DNA from 2 places in the Streptomyces sp. JLSY215 genome. Region 1 is predicted to be linked to the other one. Evidence: predicted binding sites of a transcription regulator. Region 1 holds the regulator's gene; the other holds the start of a gene.
The links. Region 1 encodes HrcA, which represses chaperone genes, less so after heat shock. Its sites were predicted from a motif close to TTNGCACTCNGNNNNNCNGAGTGCNAA; they were not measured.
Positions count from the first base shown of each region.

Region 1 (5,251 bases):
TTGGGCAGCGCCTGGACGACGGTGAGGGTGGGCGTCGGCCGGGCCTCGGTGTGGATGTCGCCGACCTCGACGGTGAGGCGGTCCTTGCCCTCGACGGCGGCGACCGCGCCGTAGGCGCCGGTTCCGTGACCGTCCGTCAGCACGATCTCCTCGCCCACCCGCAGCCGCCGCACCGACACCGCGTGCCGGCCCTCCGGTCCCTCCAGGGTCAGCGTCCCGCCGGCCCGTACGTCCGCGAGCGAATCGACGAGAAACACCGGGGCCGTCATGCGGTGCCGTCCCCGGCCGGAAGGGCCAACGCGGCGCGGGCCGCGAGCAGTTCCGCCGCAAGGGTCTCGACGAGCCGCGCCGCGGGCAGCTCCCGGGCCAGCCGGTGCCCCTGCCCCGCCCAGAGGTTGAGCCCCTGTGCATCGCCCGCCTTGGCGGCGGCCTTGCGCACGGTGGACGTGAGGTAGTGGACCGCGGGGTAGGCGGCCGGAGCGTAGGGGCCGTGCTCGCGAAGGAAGCGGTTCACCAGCCCGCGGGCCGGCCGCCCGGAGAACGCCCGGGTCAACTCCGTATGCGTGAACAGGGGGTTGGTCAGCGCCTGCTTGTGCAGCGGGTTGGCGCCCGACTCGGGTGTGGCGAGGAATGCGGTACCCAGCTGGGCCATGGTCGCCCCGGCGGCCAGCACCGCCGCGATCTGCGCCCCGCGCATCAGCCCGCCGGCGGCGATCACCGGGATCTGCACGGCCTCACGGACCTGGCCGAGCAGAGCCAGCAGCCCCAGCCCCGCGCCGGTGCCGTCCAGGTAGGGATCGTCGCGGTGGGTGCCCTGGTGCCCGCCCGCCTCGATGCCCTGGACACACACCGCGTCCGCGCCCGACCACTGCGCGGCCTGCGCCTCGGCGGCCGTGGTGGCCGTGACGACGGTGTACGTACCGACCTTGGCGAAGGAGTCGAGGACGGCCCGCGAGGGGCAGCCGAAGGTGAACGACACCAACGGCACCGGGTCCTCCCGCAGGATCGCGAGCTTGGCCTCATAGCCGTCGTCGCTGGGTCCGTCGGTGTCGCCGAGTTCGGTCTCGTACCAGGCGGCCTCGCCGGCGAGCTGCTCGCGGTAGACGTCGACGGCGGCGGGGTCGGCCAGAGAGGGCTGCGGCATGAAGAGATTGACGCCGAAGGGCCGGTCGGTCAGCGACCGCAGCTGTTTGATCTCCTGGTACATGCCGTCGGCGGTTTTGTATCCGGCAGCGAGAAAGCCGAGACCTCCGGCGCCGCAGACGGCGGCGGCCAGCTCGGGTCCGGAACCGCCTCCCGCCATCGGAGCCTGCACGATCGGGTAACGGCAGAGATCGGTCAGTGCGGTGGGCATGAGCACATCGTGTCACGGCGCCGCGCCGAGCCTCCAATCAGGGGCTCGGCGCGGGTGGGTGCACCTAAGGGGTGGTCAAACGCATCCCGTAGGGGACGCGGGCGCCCCCTGTGGGCCACAACGCGGTGGGGCCCAGGGGGTATTCCGCCTTACCGCCCGTTGAACGCATCCTTCAGCCGCGAGAAGAGCCCCTGCTGCCCCGGCTGACCGCGCCCACCGGGGGACAACCCCCGAACCCCCGGCCGACTCGCCTACCGCCCGTTGAACGCATCCTTCAGGCGCGAGAAGAGCCCCTGCTGCCCCGGCTGGAACTGGCCCGTCGGGCGCTCCTCGCCGCGGAGCTTGGCCAGCCGGCGCACCAGCTCCTCCTGCTCGGGGTCGAGCTTGGTGGGCGTCTGCACCTCGACATGGACGATCAGGTCGCCGCGGCCGCCGCCGCGCAGATGGGTCACACCGCGCTGGTGCAGCGGGATCGACTGGCCGGACTGGGTACCGGGCCGGACATCGATCTCCTCCACCCCGTCGAGCGTCTCCAGCGGGCATTTCGTGCCCAGTGCCGCCGCTGTCATGGGGATGGTGACCGTGCAGTGGAGATCGTCGCCGCGCCGCTGGAAGACCGGGTGCGCCAGCTCATGGATCTCGACGTAGAGGTCGCCGGCCGGGCCGCCACCGGGGCCGACCTCGCCCTCGCCCGCGAGCTGGATCCGCGTGCCGTTGTCGACACCGGCGGGGATCTTGACCGTCAGCGTCCGCCGCGACCGGATCCGGCCGTCGCCCGCGCACTCGGGGCACGGCGTCGGCACGACCGTACCGAAGCCCTGGCACTGCGGGCACGGCCGCGAGGTCATGACCTGGCCGAGGAAGGACCGGGTGACCTGCGAGACCTCACCGCGGCCGCGGCACATGTCACAGGTCTGCGCGGAGGTGCCGGGCGCCGCGCCCTCGCCGGTGCACGTCGTACAGACGATGGCGGTGTCGACCTGGATGTCCTTGGTCGTACCGAAGGCCGCTTCGTTCAGCTCGATGTCGAGCCGGATCATGGCGTCCTGGCCGCGGCGGGTGCGCGAGCGCGGGCCGCGCTGCGAGGCCGTGCCGAAGAAGGCGTCCATGATGTCGGAGAAGTTGCCGAAGCCGGCGCCGAAGCCGCCCGCGCCACCGCCGCCGCCCGACTGCGAGAGCGGGTCGCCGCCGAGGTCGTAGACCTGCTTCTTCTGCGGGTCCGACAAGACCTCGTAAGCGGCGTTGATCTCCTTGAACCGCTCCTGGGTCTTCGGGTCCGGGTTCACGTCCGGGTGCAGCTCGCGCGCCAGCCGACGGAAGGCCTTCTTGATCTGGTCCTGCGAGGCATCGCGACTGACGCCGAGAACCGAGTAGTAATCCGTGGCCACTTTTACGACTCCGCGAGGATTTGTCCGACGTAACGTGCCACTGCGCGTACCGCTCCCATCGTTCCGGGGTAGTCCATGCGGGTCGGTCCGACCACGCCGAGTTTGGCGACTGCCTCGTCGCCCGAACCGTAACCGACCGCGACGACCGATGTGGACGTCAGGCCTTCGTGGGCATTCTCATGCCCGATACGTACGGTCATGCCCGAGTCCTTGGCCTCCCCGAGCAGCTTGAGCAGCACCACATGCTCCTCAAGGGCCTCCAGGACCGGGCGGATGGTCAGGGGAAAGTCGTGCCCGAAGCGCGTGAGATTGGCGGTTCCGCCGATCATCAGCCGCTCTTCGGTCTCCTCCACCAGAGTTTCCAGCAACACCGACAGCACTGTCGAGACCGTGCCGCGGTCGTCCTGCTCGAAGGACTCCGGGAGATCCTGCACCAACTGCGGCACATCCGCGAACCGGCGCCCCACCACCCGGCTGTTGAGCCGCGCCCGCAGATCCGCGAGCGACGCCTCGCCGAACGGCGCCTGGCAGTCGATCAGCCGCTGCTCGACCCGTCCGGTGTCCGTGATCAGTACGAGCATGAGGCGGGCCGGGGCCAGCGCCAGCAGCTCGACATGGCGGACCGTGGACCGGGTCAGGGACGGGTACTGCACGACCGCCACCTGGCGGGTCAGCTGCGCCAGCAGCCGGACCGTACGGCCGACGACGTCGTCGAGGTCGACGGCGCCGTCGAGGAAATTCTGGATGGCCCGCCGCTCCGGGGAGGACAGCGGCTTGACGCCCGCCAGCTTGTCGACGAAGAGACGGTAGCCCTTGTCGGTGGGGATCCGGCCGGCGCTGGTGTGCGGCTGGGCGATGAAGCCCTCGTCCTCCAGCGCCGCCATGTCGTTGCGGACGGTGGCCGGGGAGACGCCCAGCTGATGGCGTTCGGTGAGCGCCTTGGAGCCGACCGGCTCCTCCGTCCCGACATAGTCCTGGACGATGGCGCGCAGCACTTCGAGCCTGCGTTCACTGAGCATCCTGCGCACCTCCAGTCCAGCCGTGTGGCCGTCTCGTCACTCCTGGCACTCGCACGGGCCGAGTGCCAGACCCGGAAGCCAGTGTACGGCCGGGTAGCACAGCTGCGGCAAGAGCGACCGCAATGATCAGCTGCCAAAGCGCCGCCCGATGACCGTGATCGGCCGTTGTGGCCGGTCCGTGAGGCGTTCCGTCGGGCAACGCTATCGCGATGGAGCTAGCGTCTCGGTATGCGCACTGCTTGGGAAGAGGCCGGGTGGGAACGGCTCGGTGAAGGCGTTGCCCGCCGCCGGATGCCGGGTTGGGACGAAACGATCGGCGTGATCGCCGGATCGGCCGGGGTGATGATCGTCGATACCGGCGCGTCCCTCCGCGACGGCGCCGATCTGCGCCGGGCGATCCGCGGTGTGCTGGGCCGGGAAGTGACGCATATCGCGCTCACCCACCCGCATTTCGATCACGTCATGGGCACCGCCGCCTTCGCGGGCGTCGAGGTGTTCGGCGCGGCCGGGATGGCCGATCTGCTCCGGCGCGACCGGGACGAGCTGCGGCGGGACGCGGTACGGCACGGCGTCGACCCGGAGGCGGCCGCGGAGGCCGCGGATCTGCTGGTCAGCCCGCATCACCACGTCCACGGCGAACTGACCGTCGACCTCGGCGACCGGCAGGTGCTGCTCGCCAATGTCGGCCCCGGCCACACCGCCCACGACCTGGCCGTCCTCGTACCGGGCCGGGGCGGCACCCCCGAGATCGTCTTCTGCGGCGATCTGGTCGAGGAGTCGGGCGAACCGAGCGCCGGCCTCGACTCGCTGCCCCAGCAGTGGCCGGCGGCCCTGGACCGGCTGCTGGCCCTGGGCGGCGAGGACGCGGTGTACGTACCGGGGCACGGGGCGGTCGTGGACGCCCGCTTCGTGCACGCCCAGCGGGACGCCCTGGCCATCCGCTTCGGCGTCGACCCGCTCTCCTGACAGCACTTCTTGCCCGCCCCTCACGAGAACGGGACCCTTACGCCGCCATGCGCGGCAAGCGGTACGGCCCGGACCTCACCCCGCCCTGACCGCATCCCCCGGGGACAACCCCCGGACCCCCGGCCGACCCCCACACCACACCACCCCGCAGAGAACAGGCCCACCCCGATGCACAGCAGGCGCTACAGCCCCGACCTCACCCCGCCCTGGAAGAAGCAGCGGCCCGCTCCCGAGGTACCGGCCGAGCCCGACCTCGTCGTCGAGGAGGTCACCACCGGCTTCTGCGGTGCCGTGATCCGCTGCGAGAAGACCGCCGAGGGCCCGGTCGTCACCCTTGAGGACCGCTTCGGAAAGCACCGGGTCTTCCCGATGACGCCGCGCGGCTTCCTTCTGGAGGGCCGCGTCGTCACCCTCGTACGGCCCCAGGGCCGCCCGGCGCCGGCCGGTCCGGCCCGTACCGCGTCCGGCTCACTCGCCGTGCCCGGCGCCCCCGCCCGGGTGGCGCGCGCCGGGCGCATTTATGT
Region 1 covers NZ_CM185022.1:2,885,158-2,890,408, forward strand. Annotated here, with positions in the region: gene AC5677_RS12970 (16S rRNA (uracil(1498)-N(3))-methyltransferase) at 1-269, opposite strand, end outside; gene AC5677_RS12975 (nitronate monooxygenase) at 266-1,354, opposite strand; gene dnaJ (molecular chaperone DnaJ) at 1,606-2,742, opposite strand; gene hrcA (heat-inducible transcriptional repressor HrcA) at 2,745-3,761, opposite strand; gene AC5677_RS12990 (MBL fold metallo-hydrolase) at 3,990-4,727, shown strand; gene AC5677_RS12995 (DUF3097 domain-containing protein) at 4,896-5,251, shown strand, end outside.

Region 2 (5,251 bases), 2.2 Mb from region 1:
CAGCTGCTGGCCGGTCTCGACCGGCACGTCACGCTGTCGCACGAATTCGGCAAGCGGCGGGCGGACGAAGCGGCCGGCGGCCTCTCCGCCGACGCGATCGCCGCGCTCTACCTCTACACCTGCGAGTCCGCGTTCTACCGGGAGATCAACGCCATCCTGCGCGCCCCGGACCGGGCCAAGGTCGTTCCGTACCTCCCGTATCTGCGGCTGCTGTTCTCGGCGGTGTCGGGGCTTCCCGCCCGCACGGAGCCGCTGTACCGCGGGGTGTCGCTGGACCTGCGGGCGCAGTACCCGCTCGGCCGGACCGTGACGTGGTGGGGCGTGTCCTCGTGCACCTCCAAGCTCGGCGTGGCGCGGGGATTCCTCGGCAGCCGCGGCAAGCGGACGCTCTTCGAGGTCGCCCCCGTACGGGCCGTGGGCATCCGCAGCTTCTCCGCGTTCACCGACGAGGAGGAATTCATCCTCCTGCCGGGCACACAGCTCAAGGTGGCGGAGGTGACGACCGAGCGCGGCGGCCTGTGCACGGTGAAGCTGACCGAATCGGAAGAGCAGCCGCTCGTGTCCTGAGCGGGCGCCGGGGTGCGGGTGCACGTCGCACGGGAAGGACTGTTGCACCCTCTGGTGCCGTTTGGTGACAGGAAAGACACCCTACGCATATCCACGGTCCGCAGAATTCCTCTGTCGCCACACGCGCCAGACCCACTGGCACATACGGGGGAATTCCATGCACCGCTCCATCACATCCGCCGCCGCGGCCGTCGTGCTCGCCACCACCCTTGTGGCGTGCGGGGGTCCGGACGGGGACAGCAGCAAGGCCGGGGCCACGAAGAGCGCCGCTCCCAGCGGCGCCGCGGCGCCCGGCGGCTCGCAGAGCCCGGACGCCGCGCCCAGCGGCAGCGCAACGCCGAGTAGCTTCAAGGTCGGTGACACCCTCTCGCTGGAGGGGGTGTCCGGTCAGGGTCCAACGAGCCGCGTCCAGGCCGATGTCACGCTGGCCAGGTACGAGGACAACGCCAAACCGTCGCTGGAAGCCTTCGCAGCCCCCGACGGGCAGCGCCTGGTCGCGACGCAGTTCACCATCCTCAGCACCGGCAACACCACCTACGACGACCCCGGCAACCTGGGGGCGAAGGTCATCGACTCGACCGGGAAGGTTTACCCCGGTAAGCCCGGTATCCCCACCGTCGGTGACTCCCTGGACCTCACCATGATCCTCCCGCCGGGCAAGAAGACCACCGGCTGGGTGATCTTCAACGTGCCGAAGGACGCGAAGATCACGAACGTGACGTACCAGATGGACTCGCTCCTGCAGACCAACGGAGAGCACACGGGCAGGTGGAGCCTCCACCCCTGAGGTGGTCTTCCGTTCCAGCGGGCAGGACCTCACCGGCACCGCCGCCGCCACGTACACGGAAGTCGCCGTACAACGCCACCGGGGCGGCACCTCTCCTTGCGGAGGGGTGCCGCCCCGGCGGACTTCTGGACGTGCGGCCCGGGAGGACCGGCAGTCTGATCCGGGAGGGATCAGAAGTCCATGTCACCGCCCGGCATGCCGCCCGGAGCGGCCGCGGCGGCCTTCTCCGGCTTGTCGGCGATGACGGCCTCGGTGGTGAGGAACAGCGCGGCGATGGAGGCGGCGTTCTGCAGGGCAGAGCGGGTCACCTTCGCCGGGTCGAGGATGCCCTCGGCGATCATGTCGACGTACTCGCCGGTGGCGGCGTTCAGACCGTGGCCGACGGCCAGGTTGCGCACCTTCTCCACGACGACGCCGCCCTCAAGACCACCGTTGACGGCGATCTGCTTGAGCGGGGCCTCCAGGGCGAGCTTCACGGCGTTGGCGCCGGTCGCCTCGTCACCGTCGAGCTCCAGCTTCTCGAAGACCGCGGAGGCCTGCAGCAGGGCGACGCCACCGCCGGCGACGATGCCCTCCTCGACGGCCGCCTTCGCGTTGCGAACGGCGTCCTCGATGCGGTGCTTGCGCTCCTTGAGCTCGACCTCGGTGGCGGCACCGGCCTTGATGACGGCCACGCCGCCGGCCAGCTTCGCCAGACGCTCCTGGAGCTTCTCGCGGTCGTAGTCCGAGTCGCTGTTCTCGATCTCGGCGCGGATCTGGTTGACGCGGCCCTGGACCTGGTCGCTGTCGCCGGCACCGTCGACGATGGTGGTCTCGTCCTTGGTGATGACGACCTTGCGGGCGCGGCCCAGCAGGTCGAGACCGGCGTTCTCCAGCTTGAGGCCGACCTCCTCGGAGATGACCGTGCCACCGGTGAGGATGGCGATGTCGCCGAGCATGGCCTTGCGGCGGTCACCGAAGCCCGGGGCCTTGACGGCGACGGACTTGAAGGTGCCACGGATCTTGTTGACGACCAGGGTCGACAGGGCCTCGCCCTCAACGTCCTCGGCGATGATCAGCAGCGGCTTGCCGGACTGCATGACCTTCTCGAGCAGCGGAAGGAGGTCCTTCACGTTGCCGATCTTGGAGTTGACGATCAGGATGTACGGGTCATCCAGGGCCGCCTCCATGCGCTCCATGTCGGTCGCGAAGTACGCCGAGATGTAGCCCTTGTCGAAGCGCATACCCTCGGTGAGCTCCAGCTCCAGACCGAAGGTCTGGGACTCCTCGACGGTGATGACGCCTTCCTTGCCGACCTTGTCCATGGCCTCGGCGATGAGCTCGCCGATCTGGGTGTCGGCGGCGGAGATGGAGGCGGTCGAAGCGATCTGCTCCTTGGTCTCCACGTCCTTGGCCTGCTCCAGCAGGGCGGCGGAGACGGCCTCGACGGCGCGCTCGATGCCGCGCTTGAGGGCCATCGGGTTGGCACCGGCGGCCACGTTGCGCAGACCCTCGCGCACCAGGGCCTGGGCCAGGACGGTCGCGGTCGTCGTGCCGTCACCGGCGACGTCGTCCGTCTTCTTCGCGACCTCCTTGACCAGCTCGGCGCCGATCTTCTCGTACGGGTCCTCGAGCTCGATCTCCTTGGCGATGGATACACCATCGTTGGTGATCGTGGGGGCGCCCCACTTCTTCTCGAGGACGACGTTGCGGCCCTTGGGGCCGAGGGTGACCTTGACGGCGTCGGCGAGCTGGTTCATCCCGCGCTCGAGACCGCGCCGTGCCTCCTCGTCGAACGCGATGATCTTGGCCATGTGAAGTGGTCCTCCCGGACATCGGGGTGGATTGCTCCGGACCGCGCTGGCGCCCGCGACGGACGGTCTGCTTGCCGTGTGGTTCCTTGCCCCACCCGGCCCGCGGACCTCACCGACCCGATCCTTGGTTATCACTCTCACCCGGAGAGTGCTAACGCCAATGATTAGCACTCGACCCCCTCGAGTGCAAGCGAGTCAGGGGGGAGTCTCATCCTTGGGCGGCGGTCGGGGCGAGCGCGTCCGGCGGCGTCTCACCGTGCATGCAAGAAGGTCCGCACCCCGCTCAGGGGTACGGACCTTCTCGACGCTGCAGTCGGCCGGCGCCTCAGGCGCTCACCCGGACCATGTCTGCCTGCGGCCCCTTCTGGCCCTGCGAGATCTCGAACTCGACCCGCTGACCCTCCTCAAGGGTGCGGTAGCCGTCCATCTGGATCGCGCTGTAGTGGACGAATACATCCGCACCACCGTCGACCGCGATGAAGCCGTACCCCTTCTCCGCGTTGAACCACTTGACGGTGCCCTGAGCCATGCCTAACTCCCCTATTACTGGCCCTTGCGCAGGACCGCACTCCGCGGACCCGGGTCAGACCTCACCCCGCGAAAGGCCCGTGGGGTGTGCGCCGGAACGCGTCGACCGCCGCTGAATGTATCTGCACCAATGCCCAGCGCAACAGGTCAATCGGACGAGAATTCCGGGGCCGAAGAATCGGTAATTATGCGGTGAAGTCGCGTTACGCCGGGGCAAGTCGGGCCGGGCATAGCTCACGTATCCGACAAATGCTGCACACACTTCGGGCACAACTCATCGCGATCACATATGCGTTGGGCACGCGCGCGGAGTTGTACGAGGGTCGTACGCGGGTTGTACGAGGGCTCATACGAAGAAGATCGCCCCCATGGTATCGCCTTTCGCGACATGGAATTGCCCCATCCGCTTTTAGGCGGATGGGGCAATTCTCGCCACTCAGACCAAGAGATGGCGCAAATCAGATCCCGGTGAGGAACGGGGGCCGACAGAAGGGGTCAGCAGCCTCCGGCCACCGCAGGAATGATGGAGACGCCCGCGCCGTCCGGCGTCGGCGTCTCCAGGCCCTGCTCGAAGCGGACGTCGTCGTCGTTGACGTAGACGTTCACGAACCGGCGCAGCTTGCCCGCGTCGTCCAGCACACGGGCCGCGATCCCGGTGTGGTTCTTCTCCAGGTCGGCGATCACCTCGGAGAGGGTCGCGCCCTCGGCGACGACCTCGGCCTCACCGTTGGTGTACGTGCGGAGGATGGTGGGGATGCGGACCTTCACGCTCATGGTTCTGCCTTCCAGCGACTGCGGGGTGCGGTTTCGGGGGTACGGGTCCGGGGCTCAGCCGGCCAGGCCGGCCGCGCGGAACGCGTCCAGGTCGGGCCGGATGGTGGCCGTGGGCCCGGATGCGACGGCGTCCAGAGTCTTGAGGCCGTCGCCGGTGTTGAGGATGACGGTGGTCAGGGCCGGGTCGAGCAGACCGTCCTCGATGAGCTTCTTGGTGACGCCGACGGTCACGCCGCCCGCGGTCTCCGCGAAGATCCCTTCCGTCCGCGCCAGCAGCTTGATGGCGTCCACGACCTGCTCGTCGTTGACATCCTCCACCGCACCGCCCGTACGGCGCGCGATGTCGAGCACGTACGGCCCGTCGGCCGGGTTGCCGATGGCCAGCGACTTGGCGATGGTGTTCGGCTTCTGGGGGCGTACGACGTCGTGCCCGGCCTTGAAGGCCGCCGACACCGGCGAGCAGCCCTCCGCCTGGGCGCCGAAGATCTTGTACGGCTTGTCCTCGACCAGGCCGAGGGCGATCAGCTCCTTCAGACCCTTGTCGATCTTCGTGAGCTGGGAGCCGGAGGCGATCGGAATGACGATCTGGTCCGGGAGCTGCCAGCCGAGCTGCTCGCAGATCTCGTACGCCAGCGTCTTGGAACCCTCGCCGTAGTAGGGGCGCAGGTTGACGTTGACGAAGCCCCAGCCCTCGCCGAGCGGGTCGCCGATGAGCTCCGAGCAGAAGCGGTTGACGTCGTCGTAATTGCCCTCGATGCCGACCAGGTCGCCGCCGTAGACCGCGGCCATGACGACCTTGCCG
Region 2 covers NZ_CM185022.1:5,123,594-5,128,844, reverse strand. Annotated here, with positions in the region: gene AC5677_RS23100 (ADP-ribosyltransferase domain-containing protein) at 1-567, shown strand, start outside; gene AC5677_RS23095 (DUF4352 domain-containing protein) at 725-1,354, shown strand; gene groL (chaperonin GroEL) at 1,525-3,147, opposite strand; gene AC5677_RS23085 (cold-shock protein) at 3,473-3,676, opposite strand; gene AC5677_RS23080 (MoaD/ThiS family protein) at 4,171-4,449, opposite strand; gene thrC (threonine synthase) at 4,504-5,251, opposite strand, start outside.
Region 2: groL (chaperonin GroEL) is a predicted target of HrcA. The motif match lies at 3,312-3,338, and genes of this name have one in related genera.